3 regions of the Streptomyces sp. NPDC058291 genome follow, and region 3 is predicted to be linked to each of the others. Evidence: riboswitches for the same ligand, from Rfam matches in the RefSeq annotation. Region 3 holds a riboswitch; each other region holds the start of a gene.
What was found. A riboswitch is a leader RNA that binds a small molecule or an ion and turns the genes downstream of it on or off. The one in region 3 is predicted to bind S-adenosylmethionine.

Region 1 (3,267 bases), on a different contig from region 3:
CTGCGTGCCGCGGACCGCCCGCTCGGCGTCGCGCCTGGCCACCTCCTCGCGGACCAGGGGGATCACGTGCCTGCCGAAGTCGATCGCGTCGCCGAGCAGGTCGTAGCCTCGCGCGGAGAGGATGTCGACGCCCAGGTCGTAGTAGTCGAGGAGCGCCCGGGCGACCGTCTCCGGGGTTCCGACCAGGGCGTTGGAGTTGCCCGCGCCGCCGGTGGCGGCGGCCGTCGGGGTCCACAGGGCGCGGTCGTAGCGCTCCCCGGCCTCGGCGATGGCGATGAGCCGCTGCGAGCCCGTGTTCTGCGGCTGCGCGCTGCCGTTGTGGCGCCGGGTGACCGGCTCGCCCTTCTCCTTGCGGGCCTTGATCGCACCGACCGTGCGATGGGCCTTCTCCCAGGCCAGTTCCTCGGTCGGGGCGATGATCGGGCGGAACGCCACCTGGAAGCGGGGGGCTTCGGCACGGCCCGCGGCCTTCGCGGCGGCCTTCACGGCCTCGATCTGCTCGGCGGTCCGGGCGAGCGGCTCGCCCCACAGGCAGTAGACGTCGGCCTCGGCGGCCCCGGCCGCGACCGCGGCGGGCGACGAGCCGCCGAACGACACGTTCGGGCGCGGCCGCTGGACGGGGAAGACGTCGCTGACGAAGTCGTGGAAGCGGTAGTGCTCGCCCTCGTGGTCGAAGGGCTCGTGGGTGGTCCAGATCTTCTTGACGAGGCCGATGTACTCGCGGGTGCGGGCGTAGCGCTCGTCCTTGGTGAGGGTGTCGCCCTCGCGGCCCTGTTCCCGGTCGTTGCCGCCGGTGATGAAGTGCACGGTGAGCCGGCCCTCGCTGATCTGGTCGAGGGTCGCGAACGTCTTGGCGGCGAAGGTCGGGTACGAGACGTTGGGCCGGTGGGCGAGCAGGATCTGCAGGCGTTCCAGTCGGCTCGCGATGTACGCGGCGGCGGGCGCGGGATCCGGTGACCCCGATCCGTACGCGAAGAGCACGCGGTCCCAGCCGTGGTCCTCGTGCGCCCGGGCGAGCCGGAGCGTGTACTCCTTGTCGAAGGCCGCGCCGGAGCGCGGGGTGGTCTCGGAGCCGTCGTTGGTGGCGGCGATGCCGAGGAACTCCACGGGCATGAACGGTTGCCTTTCCTCAGGTCCTCGGGGCGGTGCCGTGGGCGGTGTGCGGGCACGGCGAAGCCGGCCCGGGGCGGGTCGGGGCGGCGGCGCTCGGCAGGTGCCGGCGCCGGTGGGCCGTCAGGGGTGACGACGTCGGGGACCAGGCCACGACGCGGGCACGGGCGGCGGCTCGCGTCAGGTCCGGCGGGAGCCGTGACGGCGGTCAGTGCGGGGTCCGGGGTGTGTTTCGGCGCCGACGGGGGACTGCGCCGGCACAGGGCCGGTCCGGTCCGACCGGTCCGGTTCGTGCCGGGTCCGCCGAGGGAGGGAAGGGCCGGTCAGCGCGCCCGACGCCGCGTCAGGCGCAACACGCGGCGGACCACACACGACCGAAGTCGATGTGGTCGCGGGTGACCAGGCGCTGCTCGGCATACATATGAGTAATTGAGCAGGACATCTCGCTCCTCGTCAACCACGGCTCGGATGCCGGAAGGGTCGTGACCGCTTCGGGCGGACGATCGTCAGGTCCCCCCGTCCGGGGCCCGTTGACGGATCACGGCGGCGATGGCTAACGTTTCGACTGGCATTGAGTGTCAGCGTCAAGCCCTGGCTCGCTGACCGGCAACCCTCCGACGCGGTGGGGTGCTCCAGGTGAAAGCCCGGCCGGATCGCCGATCCGGCAAGCGCGCGGCCCCGCGACAGGGGTCCCGAGGACGGAGGGATGAGCATGCGGCCCAGCAGCGTCCCGAGCTCGTTCCCCGCGGTCGCGGCGTCCCTCTCCCGGTTCTCCCGCCGCCGCCACATCGATCTGCGGCGCACCACCAGCTGTCTGTGTCACGGCTGACCACGTCCCGCCGCTGACCCGTCGGTGCTGACCCGTCGGTGCTGACCCGCCGGCGCGTTCCTCCACCCCTTCTCGCTCTCCTCCCCCGAACCGTCGTCGTGCCCGGGGGAGCGACGCCCTCCCCCGCATCTCCGTCGTCCGCGCGTGCTTCGGCGCGCCGACTTTCGAGTAGGAGAACCATTTCCGTGACAGCGCATCCGGATTCCCGCCGTGGCCCCCGGTGGTCGGCGCTCACCGCACTTCTCACGACCAGCGCGCTGCTGACGGCCTGCTCGTCCGGCGCCAGCGCTTCGAGCGACGGCGGCGGACAGGCCAGGTCCGGCGGCGCCCTGACCTTCGCCGTGGGATCCGACGCCGGCTGCTCGGATCCGCAGCAGGTCGGCAGCAACGACACCATCTACTCCGTGCGCCAGCTCGTCGACTCCCTGACCGACCAGGACCCCAGGACGGGCAGGATCGTGCCGTGGCTGGCGAAGAGCTGGGACGTCAGCGCGGACGCCACGACGTTCACCTTTCACCTGAGACCGGGCGTCACCTTCAGCGACGGCACCCCGCTGACCGCGCAGACGGTCAAGGACAACTTCGACGCGGTGCCCCGGCTCGGTGCGTTGGCGACCTTGGCCCAGGGGTATCTCAGCGGCGTGCGGACCACCTCCGTGGTCGACCCGCTCACGGTGCGGGTGACGTTCAAGCAGCCCAACGCCCAGTTCCTGCAAGCCACTTCCACGTTCTCCTTGGGCATCGAGTCGTCCGCGAGCGTGAAGAGGACGCCGCAGCAGAGGTGCAGCCAGGGAGCCGTCGGCAGCGGTCCGTTCACCCTGAAGCAGTACGTGCAGAATCGTTCGATCACGTTGGTCAGGCGCGCCGGGTACGCCTGGGGCTCCGCGCTGTGGAACAAGAAGGGCGAGGCGTACCTCGACAGGCTGGTCTTCAAGGTGGTGCCCGAGGCGGGGGTGCGCACCGGCAGCCTGCAGTCCGGCCAGGTGGACGCGATCGGCAGTGTGGGCAGGGCCGACGAGGCGGCGCTCAAGGGCGGCCAGGTGAACCTGCTGGGGCGGGCCAACCCGGGCAACGTGTTCAACCTGGGGCTGAACAACTCCCGGCCGGCGCTCAAGGACGCCAACGTACGGCAGGCGATCCTGTTCGCCATCGACCGACAGCAGATCGTCGACGCCGTGTTCCCGACCGGGACGCGGCCGGCCACGAGCATCCTGGCGCACACCACCCCGGACTACGCGAACCTCGGCAAGGACCTGTCCCACAACGAGGCCAAGGCCAAGTCGCTGCTGGACGCCGCCGGTTGGAGGACCGGCGGGGACGGCATCCGG
Region 2 (3,267 bases), on a different contig from region 3:
CGAGGACCTCGCCGAGGTCATCCCGGGCAGCATCAGCAAGATCCCGGGGGTCGAGGGGACCGACACCCACGTGGCGTTCCGCACGTACTCCCAGCACGACCTGGAAGCGGCGTTCGCCATCGGCCTGGACTCGTAGGGGCCCGGTCAGCCCACCGCGGGGACGCAGCGGCCGTCCTCCGTGCGGTACCGCCACTTCGCACCCTGGGTCACCAGTTCGCGGACGGCCGTCACGAAGCGGTCGACGTGCTCGTCCGGTGTCCCCGCGCCGAAGCTCACGCGGATCGCGTTGAGGGACTTCTCCCCCGGGGCCGCGTCGGGCGCGCCGCACTCGCCCTGGGTCTGGGGGTCGCTGCCCAGCAGGGTGCGGACCAGGGGGTGGGCGCAGAAGAGGCCGTCGCGGACGCCGATGCCGTACTCGGCGGAGAGGGCGGCGGCGAAGTGGGAGCTGTTCCAGCCCTCGACGACGAAGGAGATCACGCCGACCCGGGGCGCGTCGTCGCCGAACAGGGAGAGGACGCGGACCTCGGGGATCTCGGCGAGACCGGACTTCACCTTCTCGATCAGGTACCGCTCACGGGCCACCAGGGTGTCGAAGCCGGCCTCGGTCAGCGCCTTGCAGGCCGAGGCGATGGAGTAGGCGCCGATCACGTTCGGGGAGCCGGCCTCGTGGCGGGCGGCGCTCTCGTGCCACTCCACGTCCACTCCCCCGTCCTCGCGCCGCGTGACCTTGCGGCTGGCGCCGCCGCCCGCGAGGTAGGGGTCGGCCGCGACCAGCCAGTCGGCGCGGCCGGCCAGGACGCCGGAGCCGAAGGGCGCGTACAGCTTGTGGCCGGAGAAGGCGATCCAGTCGACGTCGAGGTCGCGGACCGACACCGGGTGGTGGGGGGCCAGCTGGGCCGCGTCCAGCACGATCCGCGCGCCGTGGGCGTGCGCGGCCGCCGCCAGCTCGCGCACCGGCCACAGCTCGCCGGTGACGTTCGAGGCGCCGGTCACGCAGACCAGGGCCGGACCGTGCGGGTCGCGCTCGGCGAGGGCGCGCTCCAGCGTCTCGACGGCCTGGCGCGGGGTGCGCGGGGCGTCGAGGTAGCTGACCCGGGCGTCCTGCCAGGGCAGCAGCGAGGCGTGGTGCTCGGTCTCGAAGACGAAGACCTGGCAGTCGGCGGGGAGCGCGGCGGCGAGCAGGTTGAGGGAGTCGGTCGTCGAACGGGTGAAGATCAACTGGTCGTCCGGGCGGCAGTCCAGGAACTCCGTCACCGTGCGGCGGGCGTTCTCGAAGAGGTCGGTGGACAGCTGGGAGAGATAGCCGGCGCCTCGGTGCACGCTGCCGTAGTACGGGGCGTAGGCCGCGACGTCGTCCCAGACGCGCTGCAGGGCGGGGGCGCTGGCCGCGTAGTCGAGGGCCGCGTAGGCCACCTCGCCGCCCGTCACGAGCGGGACGGTGACATCCCGCCCCAGAACGGGCAACGGGGCACAAAGGGTACGGCTGGCGGCAACGGTGGAGACAGACATGGCGAACTCCCGTGAGAGGCACGACGGAACCACCGTGCGGGCGACATGGCTCCGGCACGGAGGACGGTGAAAGGGGATGCGGAGGCGGGGCTCGACGCCCTAGCGCATTCGCTTGCTCACGAGAGACTCCCTCGAACGACCCAGGACCCCTGGTTTCGCGAGGGGTCCGCGCTTGCCGTGGACCTTGCTGTCCACCGCCTGGTCTTCACCCGGGGCACCCCGCCACGGACGGAGGGTTGCCGGACAGTCGGCCGGGGCCTCATGACTGTCACTCATGACCTGATACAGGAACGTACGTCAGGTGATCGTCGTCCCGCAACCCGTGTCCGGATCGCGGGACGACCGCTCGTGGAGCGTCACGCGTTGCTGGCCGCGACCCACCTCGCCAGCGCCCGCTTGGCCGCGCCGGAGTCGATCGACTCGGCCGCCCGGTCCATGCCGGCCCGGATCTGCCCGGCGAGCGGCCCGGCGCCCGGTTCGAGCGCCACCAGGGCCGCCGCCGAGTTCAGCAGGACCGCGTCGCGCACCGGGCCCGTCTCGCCCTCCAGCAGGCGGCGGGCGACCTGAGCGTTGTAGGACGGGTCGCCGCCGCGCAGCGCCTCCACGGGGACGAGGTCGAGGCCGACGTCGCGCGGGTCGAAGCTCTCCTCGGCGACCTTGCCGTCGCGCACCACCCACACGCGCGAGGTGGCCGTCGTGGTCAGCTCGTCGAGGCCGTCGTCGCCGCGGAAGACCAGGGACGAGTTGCCGCGCTCGGCGAAGACGCCCGCGACGACCGGCGCCATGCGGAGATCGGCGACCCCGACCGCCTGGGCCGCCACCCTGGCGGGGTTGGTCAGCGGACCGAGCACGTTGAACACCGTGCGGATGCCCAACTGCCCGCGCGCCGCGCCGACATGACGCAGCGCCGGGTGGAACTTCACGGCGAAGCAGAAGGTGATCCCGGCCTCCCGCGCGACCTCCGCCACCCGCTTGGGGGTCAGCTCCAGGTTGACGCCGAGCTTCTCCAGGACGTCCGAGGCGCCGGACGCGGAGGACGCGGCCCGGTTGCCGTGCTTGACGACCGTGGCGCCCGCGCCGGCGACGACGATCGCCGACATCGTGGAGATGTTGACCGTCTTCGCGCCGTCGCCGCCCGTGCCCACGATGTCGACGGTGGGCCCGGGCACCTCGATCAGGTTGGCGTGCTCGTACATCGCCCGGACCAGCCCGTTGATCTCCGCGACGGTCTCGCCCTTGGCCCGCAGCGCCACCACGAACCCGGCGATCTGCGCGTCGGTCGCCTCTCCGCGCATGATGCGGTCCAGCGCCCAGAACGTGGCGTCCGCGTCCTGATCACGGCCGTACAGCAGGCCGTTCAGCACCTCGGGCCAGGAACGGCCCGCCGCGGTGTCGCCTCCAGCGGGGGTCACAGCGCTCATAGCCGCTCCTGTGTGTCGTGGGTCATGTGTCGTGTCGCGTGGCGCGAGCCGTGTGTCGTGGCCCGCGCGTCGTGGAACAAGGTGAACCCCACCCTATCCAGCGGCGGACACGGCGAAGGGCCCCGTCCGAAGACCGGACGGGGCCCTTTACCGTGGCGTGGCGACGCCTCAGCGATCAGTGGTGGCCGTGGCCGCTCGTGATCTCCTTGTACTCCTCGACAGTGGGCTTCGGGATCTGCTGGTCCTCGCCGAAGTACGCTTCGCTGATCTTGGCGCGGAGCTTCTCCTTGCCCGTGACCTTGCGCTCGACGCCGTTGTCGTCGACGGTGGCGCCGAT
Region 3 (3,267 bases):
CCACATCGAATTGCCCCCTCCGCTTCTATCGCGGAGAGGGCAATTCGATGAACACTCGGTAATCGCTGTTACCGACGGTTACTACCGGCGGGTACGGAACAGCGGTCAGCCACCGGCCACGGCGGGGATGATCGAGACGCCGGCGCCGTCGGGCGTCGCCGTCTCCAGACCCTGCTCGAAGCGCACGTCGTCGTCGTTCACGTACACGTTGACGAACCGGCGCAGCTTGCCCTGGTCGTCCAGGACGCGCGCGGCGATGCCGGTGTGGTTCTTCTCCAGATCGGAGATGACCTCGCCCAGGGTCGTCCCCTCGGCGGCGACCTCGGCCTTGCCGCCCGTGTAGGTGCGCAGGATGGTCGGGATGCGGACGTTGACGCTCATGCGAGGCCAGCCTCTCGGAAAGAGTCCAGGGTCGGGCGGATGGTCGCGGTCAGGCCGGTGCCGGCCACCGCGTCCAGGGTCTTCAGGCCGTCGCCCGTGTTGAGGACGACGGTCGTCTTCGTGGGGTCGAGGAGACCGTTCTCGATCAGCTTGCGCGTCACGCCCACCGTCACCCCGCCGGCGGTCTCCGCGAAGATGCCCTCGGTCCGCGCCAGGAGCTTGATCGCGTCGACGACCTGCTCGTCGTTCACGTCCTCCACCGCGCCGCCGGTGCGCCGGGCGATGTCGAGGACGTAGGGGCCGTCCGCCGGGTTGCCGATGGCCAGCGACTTGGCGATGGTGTTCGGCTTCTGGGGGCGCACCACGTCGTGCCCGGCCTTGTAGGCCACCGACACCGGGGAGCAGCCCTCCGCCTGCGCGCCGAAGATCTTGTACGGCTTGTCCTCGACGAGCCCGAGCTTGATCAGCTCCTGCAGCCCCTTGTCGATCTTCGTGAGCTGCGAGCCGGAGGCGATCGGCACGACGAGCTGGTCGGGCAGGCGCCAGCCGAGCTGCTCGCAGATCTCGTAGGCCAGCGTCTTGGACCCCTCGGCGTAGTACGGCCGCAGGTTGACGTTGACGAAGCCCCAGCCCTCGCCCGCCGCATCGCCGATGAGCTCGGAGCAGAAGCGGTTGACGTCGTCGTAGTTGCCCTCGATGCCGACGAGTTCGCCGCCGTAGATCGCGGCCATGACGACCTTGCCCTGCTCCAGGTCGTGCGGGATGAACACGCAGGACCGGAACCCGGCCCGGGCGGCCGCCGCGCCCACCGCGCCGGCCAGGTTGCCGGTGGAGGAGCAGGACAGCGTGGTGAAGCCGAACGCGCGGGCGGCCTCGATGGCCTGGGCGACCACGCGGTCCTTGAAGGAGTGCGTCGGGTTGCCGGAGTCGTCCTTGACGAACAGCTTCCCGGCGTCGACGCCCAGCTCGCGGGCGAGGTTGTCGGCCTGCACGAGCTTGGTCCAGCCGGGGTTGATGTTCGGCTTGTCCGCCACGTCGGCCGGGACGGGCAGGAGCGGCGCGTAGCGCCAGATGTTCGCGGGTCCCGCCTCGATGCGCTTGCGGAGCTCCTCCGTGTCGTAGGAGGAGAAGTCGTAGGCGATCTCGAGCGGGCCGAAACACTCCTCGCAGGCGAAGACCGGGCCGAGGGGGACGCGGTGACCGCACTCTCGGCAGCTCAGCGCCGCGGCGGGACCGAGGTCCACGGAAGAGGTCGGCGTAGGGTCGGTGGTGCTTGCAACAGTCTGCGCAGCCATGTGAGGCGAGGCCCTTTCTCCTCATCTTCCTCACGACGCATCTCGCCGTGAGACGGATTTGGCACCTTCCCGAGCCGGGAGCCTCGCGGAGCCGTCACCGAAGCGGATCGGTGAGCGGTACGAGACCGGCTGGAGGGTTGCCGGGGCTTCATCGGGCCGTGTCCCTCTGCCCCTCTGGATGAGCGGTATGAAGTTGTGAACGGCGGGGACCTCGGACATGCGATGGTCATCCGCGTTGTTCAAGACTGTAACCGAAGGCCAGGACAGTTGAGAGAGTCGTCCGAACCGCGAGATGGATCACACGGTCACCTCCCGTGCACCCGGTGTGATCACGACAGTGAGGAGCCGTGGACTGTGCTGGAAGAAACCGAGCGCTGGCTGGCCACCCGCTCCTGGTCGGTGACCGATCGCCCGCTGCACCGCGTCCTGGCCGCGAAGCGTGCCACGAACCAGACGGTGTCCGTCGTCCTGCCCGCGTTGAACGAGGAGGAGACGGTCGGCGACATCGTCGCCGTCATCCGTCACGACCTCATGCACCAGGTCCCGCTCGTCGACGAGATCGTCGTCGTCGACTCGGGATCGACCGACCGCACCTCGGAGGTCGCCGCGGCGGCCGGCGCGCGGGTCGTCCACCGCGACGCCATCCTGCCGCGCATACCGGCCGTGCCCGGCAAGGGCGAGGTCCTGTGGCGCTCGCTGCTGGTCACCAGCGGGGACGTCGTCTGTTTCATCGACGCGGACCTGCGGGAGTTCTCCTCCGACTTCGTCGCGGGGATCGTCGGCCCGCTGCTCACCGACCCGGACGTGGACCTCGTCAAGGCCATGTACGACCGTCCCCTCGGCGGGGCCGCCGGCCAGGGCGGGAGGGTCACCGAACTCATGGCCCGCCCGCTGCTCAACATGCACTGGCCGCAGCTGGCCGGGTTCGTGCAGCCGCTCGGCGGCGAGTACGCGGCCCGCCGCACCCTGCTGGAGCAGCTGCCCTTCCCCGTCGGCTACGGCGTGGAGCTGGGCATGCTGGTCGACGCCCTGCACCTGGTGGGCCTGGACGCCCTCGCCCAGGTCGACGTCGGCGTGCGCAAGCACCGCCACCAGGACGGCCAGGCCCTCGGCCGGATGGCGGCGGCCATCTACCGCACCGCGCAGCTGCGGCTGGCCCGCGGACACCTGATCCGCCCGGCCCTCACCCAGTTCGAGCGGGGCGCGGAGGGCTTCGAGCCGCGCACCTACTCCGTGGACACCGAGGAACGCCCGCCGATGACGCAGATCGCCGAGTACGCGACCCGCAAGGTGGCCTGACCGCGGGCCACGCCATGGCCCCCGCCGCCCGGGTGACGAGATGGCCCCGGGCGAACGGGTGCGAACGTTTGGGCCTTCGGAGGCCGGGCTAGGTTGAGGCGTATGTCTACCACGCACGAAACGGCTGCTCGGGGTACTGCTCAGGTGCTGGTCGCGTCCAATCGCGGCCCGGTCTCCTACGAGGTGCGCGAGGACGGCTCACTGCACGCGAAACGCGGCGGCGGCGGGCTGGTCTCCGGGCTGTCGGCCATCGGCCCCGAGGCGGACGCCCTCTGGGTGTGCTCGGCGCTCT

Region 1: another riboswitch for S-adenosylmethionine. It lies ahead of ACFVYK_RS20755 (putative leader peptide); the one in region 3 lies ahead of thrC (threonine synthase).
Region 2: another riboswitch for S-adenosylmethionine. It lies ahead of ACFVYK_RS28830 (aminotransferase class V-fold PLP-dependent enzyme); the one in region 3 lies ahead of thrC (threonine synthase).

Annotation. Positions count from the first base shown of each region.
Region 1 is NZ_JBHVYK010000039.1:45,859-49,125, reverse strand. It holds gene ACFVYK_RS20760 (LLM class flavin-dependent oxidoreductase) at 1-1,113, opposite strand, end outside; SAM riboswitch class IV at 1,678-1,787, shown strand; gene ACFVYK_RS20755 (putative leader peptide) at 1,817-1,939, shown strand; gene ACFVYK_RS20750 (ABC transporter substrate-binding protein) at 2,125-3,267, shown strand, end outside.
Region 2 is NZ_JBHVYK010000072.1:26,103-29,369, forward strand. It holds gene ACFVYK_RS28825 (Lrp/AsnC family transcriptional regulator) at 1-136, shown strand, start outside; gene ACFVYK_RS28830 (aminotransferase class V-fold PLP-dependent enzyme) at 145-1,509, opposite strand; SAM riboswitch class IV at 1,673-1,789, opposite strand; gene trpD (anthranilate phosphoribosyltransferase) at 1,866-2,930, opposite strand; gene ACFVYK_RS28840 (cytochrome bc complex cytochrome b subunit) at 3,106-3,267, opposite strand, start outside.
Region 3 is NZ_JBHVYK010000056.1:8,884-12,150, reverse strand. It holds gene ACFVYK_RS25335 (MoaD/ThiS family protein) at 106-381, opposite strand; gene thrC (threonine synthase) at 378-1,676, opposite strand; SAM riboswitch class I at 1,695-1,861, opposite strand; gene ACFVYK_RS25325 (glucosyl-3-phosphoglycerate synthase) at 2,031-2,975, shown strand; gene ACFVYK_RS25320 (trehalose-6-phosphate synthase) at 3,078-3,267, shown strand, end outside.